3 regions of the Streptomyces sp. NPDC003393 genome follow, and region 3 is predicted to be linked to each of the others. Evidence: riboswitches for the same ligand, from Rfam matches in the RefSeq annotation. Region 3 holds a riboswitch; each other region holds the start of a gene.
The links. A riboswitch is a leader RNA that binds a small molecule or an ion and turns the genes downstream of it on or off. The one in region 3 is predicted to bind cyclic di-AMP.
Positions count from the first base shown of each region.

Region 1 (3,267 bases), on a different contig from region 3:
CCGATCGGAGCGATCATGAACTCCTGGATGTCCACGTTGGAGTCGGCGTGCGAGCCGCCGTTCAGGATGTTCATCATCGGCACCGGCAGCAGGTGCGCGTTCGGGCCGCCCAGGTAGCGGAAGAGCGGGAGGTCGGACGCCTCGGAGGCGGCGTGGGCGACGGCGAGGGAGACACCGAGGATGGCGTTGGCCCCGAGGGAGCCCTTGTTGTCGGTGGCGTCCAGGTCGAACATGGCCTGGTCGATCAGACGCTGCTCGGTGGCGTCGTAGCCGACGAGCTCCGGGCCGATCTGCTCGATGACGGCGAGGACGGCCTTCTCGACGCCCTTGCCCTGGTAGCGGTTGGGGTCCCCGTCGCGCAGCTCGATGGCCTCGAAGGCACCCGTCGAGGCGCCGGACGGAACGGCGGCACGACCCGTGCTGCCGTCGTCGAGGCCGACCTCGACCTCGACCGTGGGGTTGCCTCGGGAGTCCAGGATTTCCCGGGCTACGACGACGTCGATGGACGGCACGAGCATCTCCTTCGTGGATGTGACGCTGAAAGTGCGGGGCTTGTGAGCCTTGCGACTAGAGCCTAACCGTCCCCGGGCCCCGGCCGTCCGACCGACCGTCCCGTGGACAGGGTGACGGCCACATTGTTCCACACCGGAACAAAAGGAGGGAGCAGTTGCGGAAAGTCGAGGGAAACCGCCGGCGAAAAGGGCCCCGCCCCGGCGCGTACGGGGGAACACGCGCCGGGGCGGGGGGACTGGGGGGACGGGACCCACGGGACGGGGAGCCCGCGGGAGGGGAGCGGACCCGCGGCCCGCGCCGCCTACTTCAGGTGCAGCTGCTGGCCGGGGAAGATGAGGTCCGCGTCCTCGACGATGTCCTTGTTCAGCTGGAACAGCTTCTCCCAGCCGCCCTTGACGTGGTGCTCGGCGGCGATGGAGCTGAGCGTGTCACCGGAGACCACCTTGTACTCGCCGTCACCCTTCTCGACCTTCTTGCCGGCCGGGGTGGTGACGGTCTTCTTCGGGGCCGGACGCGTGGCGGAGCGGTCGGCCGCCTGCTGCTCGGTGGAGCGGGTGGTGGTGCTCTTGGGCGCGGTGCTCTTGGCGGCGCTGCCGGCGGGGGCGGTGGCACCGCTGTAGGGGGTGCTCGACAGGCCCTTGCCGCACACCGGCCAGGCGCCCTTGCCCTGACCCGCCAGCACCTTCTCGGCGACGGCTATCTGCTGCGCCTTGGAGGCCAGGTCGGCGCGCGGGGCGTAGGCGGTGCCGCCGAACGCGGCCCAGGTGGAGTTCGTGAACTGCAGGCCGCCGTAGAAGCCGTTGCCGGTGTTGATGGACCAGTTGCCGCCGGACTCGCACCGGGCGACCGCGTCCCACTCGGAGGCGGTGGCGGCGGAAGCGTTGCCGGCCGCCATCAGCGGGCCGGCGACGGCGGCGGAGGCGACACCGGCGAGTGCGATGGCGCGGGTGGCCTTGGAGGAACGACGGTGCTTGCCCTTGCCGGAAAACAGCATGGATGGATCCCCTCACCGACGCCTGCGAGGTGAGCTGTCGGGTTCGGGCCGGTTGAGTTGCCCGGCCGTGCCCTCGAAGAGGCACGGCTACACCCCAAGCCGCTCGGGCGAACTGCCCGCTGCGGCACTTACCTTGGGTCCCCCGCTCCTGCCTACGGCGCTCGACGCGACGACTGTTCCCGTGCGGCCGCCGGCAGGATTCGGCGTGGCGGCAGCCGGGGCTCGCGGTGGCGAGCGGTCATGACCGTAGACACGAGATCGACGGGATTTCAAAGACGATCACGGCTTCTGAGACTCATCCCACACTTTCACCGAATGGGACATTCAGTACGAAGTGTGACGTGAACTCCTGCTAGTTCTGGGCGCTTTCGACCGGGACATCCAGGCTCTGACCGGCGACGATGCGGTTCGGGTCGGAGCCGATGGCCGCCTCGTTGGCGTCGTAGAGGGCGTGCCACCCGCCGTGGACGTCAAGGGAGTCGGCGATGGAGGCGAGCGAGTCGCCGGCGCGGACGGTGTAGGAGTCGGCGGAGGCGGTGTGCGCGCCGCCGTCGCCCCGGGAGGCGTGCCGGCCGCCGGCCGCGCTCTCCGTCAGGTCCTCGGCGGCGCTGCCGCCGCGGTGCCGGCCGGTGCCCAGGGCCCCGGTGTCGACGAGAGCCGAAGATCCGACACTCTGCCGGTAGTTGTCCGAGTCGTCCCGGTCGGGTGCGGTCGAAGGCGACGCTTCGGGCGTCGCGACACCCTCCGTGCCGGACCCGGGAGTCGCACCGGACTCGGGGGCGCCGCCCTGCTCGCCGGACCGCGAGGGCGCGTCGGACGGATTCACGGGGGATGCGGAGGACGAATCGCCCGAAGAGGAGGATCCGGCACCGAGGCCGGCGTCCGAATCGGACGAGGACGAACCGGAGTTGCCGTTGTTCCGCGACGAGTCATCGAGCCCGGGGTCACTCACATCGGACGATCCGGACGTGCCGGATGCATCACTCGACTCCGACGATCCCGACGCATGCGACGAGTGGGACGCACCGGAGGAGCGGGAGGAACCGGACCTCGAGGACGAGTCGTAGCCAAGACCCGTGTCGACCTTCGCGGCACCGGTGTCCTTGGTGAGCCCGGAGAGCAGGCCGCAGGTGGGCCAGGCGCCGGGGCCCCGGTCGGCGAGGATCTTCTCGGCCACGGCTATCTGCTGGGACCGGCTGGCCTGGTCGGCGCTCGGGGCGAAGTCGAGGCCGCCGTACTCCTCCCAGTCGTCCTGGGTCAGCTGCAGACCGCCGTAGTAGCCGTTGCCGTTGTCGGCGCTCCAGGAGCCGCCCGTCTCGCACTGGGCCACCTTGTCCCACGTAGTGCCGTCGGCCGCGTGCGCGCCGGTGGCGCCGAGGAGCGGGATGGCGATGGCGGAGCCGGTCACTCCGGCGGTGACGAAGAGGGCCGGAGCCTGACGGGGGCGACGGTGACGGCCGTTCCCGGAGAGCATGCAAGGACCTTTCGGCGACAACAGATACCGACGTGACGGGTGATGCTCGTACGCCACGCTGATGCGTGAACGTATCGGCTGAGGATCCTCCGTCACAAGTTCATGCCGCGCAGATCACGTGAAGATCACACAGTTGAACGTGTGTCACCTTTGCTTCCGTCAACGCCGTTCTGCCGGTGGGAGGCCACGCTCTGCCGGGGTGAAGCGCACGGGCAGCGTCCGCAGTCCCCGCATGATGAGTCCGCCACGCCGGCGCAAGTCGTCCGGTTCGGCGTCGAGTCGGAGG
Region 1 covers NZ_JBSFRB010000004.1:200,981-204,247, reverse strand. The annotation lists gene eno (phosphopyruvate hydratase) at 1-518, opposite strand, end outside; gene ACWDUZ_RS06285 (transglycosylase family protein) at 815-1,507, opposite strand; cyclic di-AMP (ydaO/yuaA leader) riboswitch at 1,512-1,677, opposite strand; gene ACWDUZ_RS06280 (transglycosylase family protein) at 1,860-2,981, opposite strand; gene ACWDUZ_RS06275 (cytochrome P450 family protein) at 3,141-3,267, opposite strand, start outside.
Region 1: linked by a shared signal. The riboswitch ahead of ACWDUZ_RS06285 (transglycosylase family protein) and the one ahead of ACWDUZ_RS19495 (M23 family metallopeptidase) in region 3 are both predicted to bind cyclic di-AMP.

Region 2 (3,267 bases), on a different contig from region 3:
CTCGCCACGGCTGGCCCGTCATCTGGCGACGGCCCACGGCTGAGCATTCGCGGACGGCGGAGGCGAGTTGGAGGGGGGTGACCCGGTGCAGCGAGGGCCGAACGGGGTCGTCCGGTTCCGGTGGGGCCGGGGGTGCGGCGGATCCGTATTCTCTGATCATGCCCGCTCCCCTTGCACCTGCCCTCATCGCCACCGACCTGGACGGAACGCTGCTGCGCGGCGACGACTCCGTGTCCGAACGGACCGTGGCCGCGCTCGCGCGGGCCGAGGCGGCCGGTGCCCGGCACCTCGTCGTGACCGGCCGGCCGGCGCCGAGGGTCCGGGCGCTGCTGAAGGCGCTGGGCTCCACGGGCCTCGCGGTGTGCGGGCAGGGGGCGCAGCTCTACGACGCCGGGACCGACCGTCTGCTGTGGTCGGTCACGCTGGACACGGAGACGGCGGAGACCGCGCTCGGCAAGATCGAGGCCGAGGTGGGAGAGGTGTACGCCGCCGTCGACCAGGACGGGGCGGACGGGCTCACGCTCATCGAGCCGGGATACCGGATGCCGCATCCGACCCTGCCGGCGTGGCGGGTCGAGCGGCGCGAGGAGCTGTGGCAGGCGCCGATCAGCAAGGTGCTGCTGCGCCATCCAGTGCTGTCCGACGACGAGTTGGCCGAGGTGGCCCGTGGCGCGGTCGGCTCGCTCGCCACGGTCACCATGTCGGGGCCCGGGACCGTCGAACTCCAGCCCTGCGGCATCACCAAGGCGACCGGACTGGCGCTGGCCGCCGAGCGTCTGGGGCTCGGCCGGCACAGCGCCCTGGCCTTCGGTGACATGCCGAACGACATCCCCATGTTCCAGTGGGCCGCCCGGGGCGTGGCCATGGCCAACGCCCATCCCGAGCTGAAGGCGGTGGCCGACGAGGTCACCTCGTCGAACGAGGACGACGGCATCGCCGTCGTCCTCGAGCGGTTGTTCCCCCAGGGCCTGTCCGACGATTCCGATCGGACAGGCCCTGGCGAACGGGTGGGGCGACCGATCAGTACGCGCTGAAGACGTTGTCGATCGAGCCGTACCGGTCGGCCGCGTAGTTGCAGGCGGCCGTGATGTTCGCGACCGGGTCGTAGATGTCGAACGAGGTGCCGTCCACGTGGTACGCGTTGAAGGTCGGCTGGATGACCTGCAGCAGGCCCTTGGAGGGAATGCCCTTGGCGGCGTTGGAGTCCCACAGGTTGATGGCCCGCGGGTTGCCGGACGACTCGCGCATCACATTGCGGTAGATGCCGTGGTAGCTGCCCGGAATGCCCTTTTTGTGCATGATTGCGAGGGACTCGCGGATCCAGCCGTCGAGGTTGTTCGAATGGGCCACCGTGCTCACGGCCGCGGTGGTGCTCTTGGCCGGAGTGGCGGCGGAGGCGCTGGTCGCGCCGATGAGCGGCAGAGCGAGGACGGCCGCACCCGCGCCGCCGGCGACGAGGGTGCGAACGAGACGGGTGGTGCGGGTGCGGCGCTGGACCTGAGCGGACATGCGGATTCCTCTCCTACGCCTGCGAGGTGAGCTGTCGGGTTCGGGCGGGGAGGTGCCCGGCCGCGTCCCGTGGGACGTGGCTTCACCCCGAGCCGTTCCGGCGCGACGTACAACGCTCCGGCCCGGCGACTTACCTGGGTCCCCCGCTCCTGCCATGAGTGGTTCAGTCGATGGGCATCGGGCGGCGGCAGGATTCGGCGTCCGCTCGATGGACCGGGAACGTATGCGACAGCACATGTCCGGAACAAGTGCTCGGTTTGCGGATCGTCCTAGTTGACCTTGATCTGTGGCATATGGGGTGCTTGATCCTTTGCTATCGCCAAGGGTCAACTGGCATGCGGGGGAAGGGAAGGCGAGAAGACGGGCCGCACGGAGGGTCGAGGGCCCGGCGTGACCCAACTCACGGAATTATGGAGAGAGGAGCAATTACGGCCAAACGGGATTGAGATGACAATAGGGTTAAATCGGGCCATGGAGTGTTCGGGCATGATGGTCGTCACTTCGCGTGACGTCATGGCCTGTGCGTACGTGTACACCTGTGCGCATGTGTGCGAGTGAAGGCGGCCCGGGGTAGGGAGAGATGAGTCGCTAAATATATGCTCATGTGTGGTGATAAGCGGTCATATCGGGCGTGATCCGATAGTGCCTGGCCTGTAGCGGTGGGCGCCATCGGTGATCGAAACGTGACCGGATACGCTGACTTGAGTGATGGCAGCGACCTATCGACAAACCGTGTAAGCGCCAGCAGACACCAGCAGACAGGAGACCCCTCGTGACCGTCGTCGGGCCGTTCGGGCTGAGCGTGCGGGACCAGGCTCTCGAAGCCGATGTCCAGGCCGGATTGGCGGCTGTCGAGGAAGGGCTGATCGAGGCCACCAAGAGCGAGGTCCCCTTCATCACGGAGGCCGCGCAGCACCTGGTCAAGGCGGGCGGGAAGCGTTTCCGACCGCTGCTCGTGATGCTGGCGGCGCAGTTCGGTGACCCGTACGCGCCGGGGGTCGTGCCCGCGGCCGTGGTGGTGGAACTGACCCACCTGGCCACGCTCTACCACGACGACGTGATGGACGAGGCCGCCGTGCGGCGCGGGGTGGCCAGCGCGAACACCCGCTGGGGCAACTCCGTCGCCGTCCTCACCGGTGACTTCCTGTTCGCCCGGGCCTCCCAGATCCTCGCCGACCTCGGGCCCGAGGCGGTCCGCGTGCAGGCACTGGCGTTCGAGCGGCTGGTCACCGGGCAGATCCTGGAGACGGCGGGGCCGCAGGACGGACGGGATCCGGTCGACCACTACCTGGACGTGCTGGGCGGCAAGACGGGGTCGCTGGTGGCCGTCTCGTGCCGGTTCGGCGCGATGATGTCCGGCGCCGACGAGACCGTCGTGGACGTGCTGACGCAGTACGGCGAGCGGCTGGGTGTCGCGTTCCAGCTGGCCGACGACGTGCTGGACATCGCCTCCGACTCGCACGAGTCGGGCAAGACCCCGGGGACGGACCTGCGGGAGGGCATTCCGACCCTGCCGGTGCTGAGGCTGCGCGAGCGCGCACAGCGGCTGGGCCTGTCCGAGGACCTCGCGCTGTGCGAGCTGCTGGACTCCGACCTCAGTGACGACGCACGGCACGCGGAGGCGCTCGCGGCGCTGCGGGTGCACCCGGCCCTGGAGCAGGCCCGTCGGGACACCGTGCGGTACGCGGAGGAGGCGCGCGCCGCGCTGGCGCCGCTGCGCGAGTGCGACGCGAAGGCCGCGCTGCTCGAGCTGTGCGA
Region 2 covers NZ_JBSFRB010000010.1:109,313-112,579, forward strand. The annotation lists gene ACWDUZ_RS13325 (FAD-dependent oxidoreductase) at 1-43, shown strand, start outside; gene ACWDUZ_RS13330 (HAD family hydrolase) at 159-1,034, shown strand; gene ACWDUZ_RS13335 (transglycosylase SLT domain-containing protein) at 1,021-1,509, opposite strand; cyclic di-AMP (ydaO/yuaA leader) riboswitch at 1,513-1,689, opposite strand; gene ACWDUZ_RS13340 (polyprenyl synthetase family protein) at 2,282-3,267, shown strand, end outside.
Region 2: linked by a shared signal. The riboswitch ahead of ACWDUZ_RS13335 (transglycosylase SLT domain-containing protein) and the one ahead of ACWDUZ_RS19495 (M23 family metallopeptidase) in region 3 are both predicted to bind cyclic di-AMP.

Region 3 (3,267 bases):
CCAAGGGCCTCGGCCTGCTGGCCGACGCCCTCAGGGCGCCGGCGTTCGCCGACTCCGAGGTCGAGCGGCTGGTGCGCAACCGGCTCGACGAGATCCCGCACGAGCTGGCCAACCCCTCCCGTCGCGCCGCCATGGAGCTCTCCAAGGAGCTGTTCCCGGCCACCGCGCGCATGTCGCGCCCGCGCCAGGGCACCGAGGAGACCGTCCGCGGCATCGACGCGGCGGCCGTGCGCGCCTTCTACGACCGGCACGTCCGCCCCTCCACGGCCACCGCCGTGGTCGTCGGCGACCTCACCGGCATCGACCTCGACGAGCTGCTCGGCCAGACCCTGGGCGCCTGGACCGGCTCGCCGGCCAAGCCGCGGCCCGTGCCGGCGGTGCACGCCGACGACACCGGCCGGGTGGTCATCGTGGACCGTCCCGGAGCGGTCCAGACGCAGCTGCTCATCGGTCGCATCGGACCCGACCGGCACGACCGTGTGTGGCCGTCCCAGGTGCTCGGCACCTACTGCCTCGGCGGGACCCTCACCTCCCGTCTGGACCGCGTCCTGCGCGAGGAGAAGGGCTACACCTACGGTGTGCGGTCCTTCGGTCAGGTGCTGCGCTCGGCGCCCGACGGCTCGGGCGCCGCGATGCTCGCGATCAGCGGCTCGGTCGACACGCCGAACACCGCTCCGGCCCTGGACGACCTCTTCACGGTGCTGCGCAAGCTCGCCGCCGAGGGCCTCACGGACGCCGAGCGGGACGTCGCCGTGCAGAACCTCGTCGGTGTGGCGCCGCTCAAGTACGAGACGGCCGCCGCCGTGGCGAGCACGCTGGCCGACCAGGTCGAGCAGCACCTGCCCGACGACTACCAGGCGACGCTCTATCAGCAGCTCGTCGCCACCGGCACGGTGGAGGCCACCGCGGCGGTCGTCCGCGCCTTCCCGGTGGACCGGCTGGTGACGATCCTGGTCGGTGACGCGGCGCAGATCAAGGAGCCCGTGGAGGCTCTGGGCATCGGGCAGGTGAGCGTCGTCACGGCCGAGTAGCGATCCGCGGCGACTCCGTCCGGCACGGGCGCGAGGCACGCGCGCGTGGGGCCCTGGTGACCGAAGCGTCACCGGGGCCCTGCGATGTCCGAATTGGGGTAGAGGTTGCCTGTCTGCCCTGTGGCATGCGCTACAAAAGTCCGAATCGGTTTGGGAAGTGACCAAGCTCCCCTCTAGCGTCGGTCCGGCTGTTCGTCGGGCAGTGCGCCGCACCCGCGGCACCGGACAGCCATCGCCGAGTCCCCGTACGGCGCGAGCCAGGGGAGCCGGGGACCCACCCAGTCCCTGGGGTGAATCGGACACCCGCGCGCAGCGAGGGGTCCGTAGGAGACCTTCCTGCTCCGAACCCGTCAGCTAACCCGGTAGGCGAGAGGGAAGGAAAGGACCAGCGTCTGCATGGCGTTCACGCGCGCCACCGGGAAGCATCGCCGCCCCAGCCGCATGCACCGCACCACCGCTTGCGCGGTGGGTGCCGCGGCACTCACCACCACCGGAGTCCTCGGCACTCTCGCCGCCACACCGGCCCTGGCCGCCGAGGGTCCCGCCCCCGAGGAGACCGGCCTGACCCCGGTCGTCACCATCGGTGACAGCGTCGCGGCGAAGATCGATGCCCAGGCCACCGCCCAGCGGAAGGCCGCCGAGCACAAGAAGGCCGAGGAGGCCGCGCGCAAGAAGGCCGAGGCCGCGCGCAAGAAGGCGGCCGAGCTGGCGAAGAAGGAGCGCGAGGCCAAGGAGCGCGCCGCCCGCGAGGCCGAGCGCAGGCGCCTCAACGCCTTCGTGTCGCCGATCGCCGGCTCGTACGTCTCCACCGGTTACAGGACCGGCGGCTCCCTGTGGTCGTCCGGTTCCCACACCGGCGTCGACTTCCATGCCGCGAGCGGCACCTCCGTGCACGCCGTCGGCCGCGGGACCGTCGTCCAGGCCGGCTGGGGCGGGGCCTACGGCAACCAGGTCGTGATCAGGATGGCCGACGGCCTGTACACCCAGTACGGCCATCTGTCCTCCATCGGCGTCTCGGTGGGCCAGCAGGTCGTCCCGGGCCAGCAGATAGGCCTGTCCGGCGCGACCGGCAACGTCACCGGACCGCATCTCCACTTCGAGGCACGCACCACTCCGGAGTACGGCTCCGACATCAACCCGATTCTCTACCTCCGCCGGCACGGTGTGAACGTCTGAGCGACCCACGTGGTCCTGTCCGAAAGCCCCGGCCGGTGAGGCCGGGGCTTTCGGCGTTCCAGGTGGATCGCTGTCCAAAAAATGTGGCTGGATTCCGGCCTGCCGTCGGAAATTGCCGTTCACTGGAATACAGTCGCAACGGGCGTCCGGTGCGGCGCACAGACGGGGATTCCGGCGGGATTCAGGCGGAGGTCGGTCATGCGTATTCCGGCGCACTCGGTGTGCACGGCGATCCGGGACGACATCGTCGCCGGAGTCCATGAGCGCGGCAGCCGGCTCACCGAGGAGGTCCTCGCCCGCCGCTACGGCGTCTCGCGGGTCCCCGTGCGCGAAGCCCTGCGCACCTTGGAGGCCGAGGGCTTCGTGGTGACCCGGCGGCACGCCGGGGCGTGCGTGGCGGAGCCGACCGAGCAGGAGGCGGCCGACCTGCTGGAGATGCGGCTCCTGCTGGAACCGCTGGCCGCGTTCCGGGCCGCCCAGCGGCGCACGGAGGCCCACCTGAAGGTGCTGCGGGGGCTGGTCAGGCTGGGGCAGGAGCGGGCGGGGAGCGGCGGCGGCGAGGAACTGCGGTCCCTGGGGAGCTGGTTCCACGAGACGCTCACCCAGGCCTGCGGCAGCCCGGCGCTCACCACCATGCTGACCCAGTTGCGGCACAAGATCGCCTGGATGTACTCGGTGCCGGTCCCGGCCGACCCCGTGAAGTCCTGGGCCGAGCACGGCGCCATCGCCGACGCGGTGGCGCGCGGCGACGGCGAGCGCGCGCGGGCACTGACCGCCGTGCACGCCGAGCGCGCGAGCGCCGCCCATCGCGTGAGGACTTCGCAACGTCCCGTAAACACGTCGGGTGCACGGAATTAACGCGGCGGCCGTATACAAGAAGGGCTGTTCAGCAGGGGGTATTTTTCCTTGCCCTTTTCCGTGAGTGGCATTCCGGTCTGCCGGAATTTCGCTCGGTGTGTTGCGGGATCGGTCTTTCGAGATGAGTGGGAAAGGGCGAAACCGCGCCACCCCGGACCGGGTGATGCGGTTTCAGCGTCCCGGACGGGACGTCAGCGCTCGA
Region 3 covers NZ_JBSFRB010000018.1:116,708-119,974, forward strand. The annotation lists gene ACWDUZ_RS19490 (M16 family metallopeptidase) at 1-1,031, shown strand, start outside; cyclic di-AMP (ydaO/yuaA leader) riboswitch at 1,255-1,415, shown strand; gene ACWDUZ_RS19495 (M23 family metallopeptidase) at 1,428-2,207, shown strand; gene ACWDUZ_RS19500 (GntR family transcriptional regulator) at 2,406-3,065, shown strand.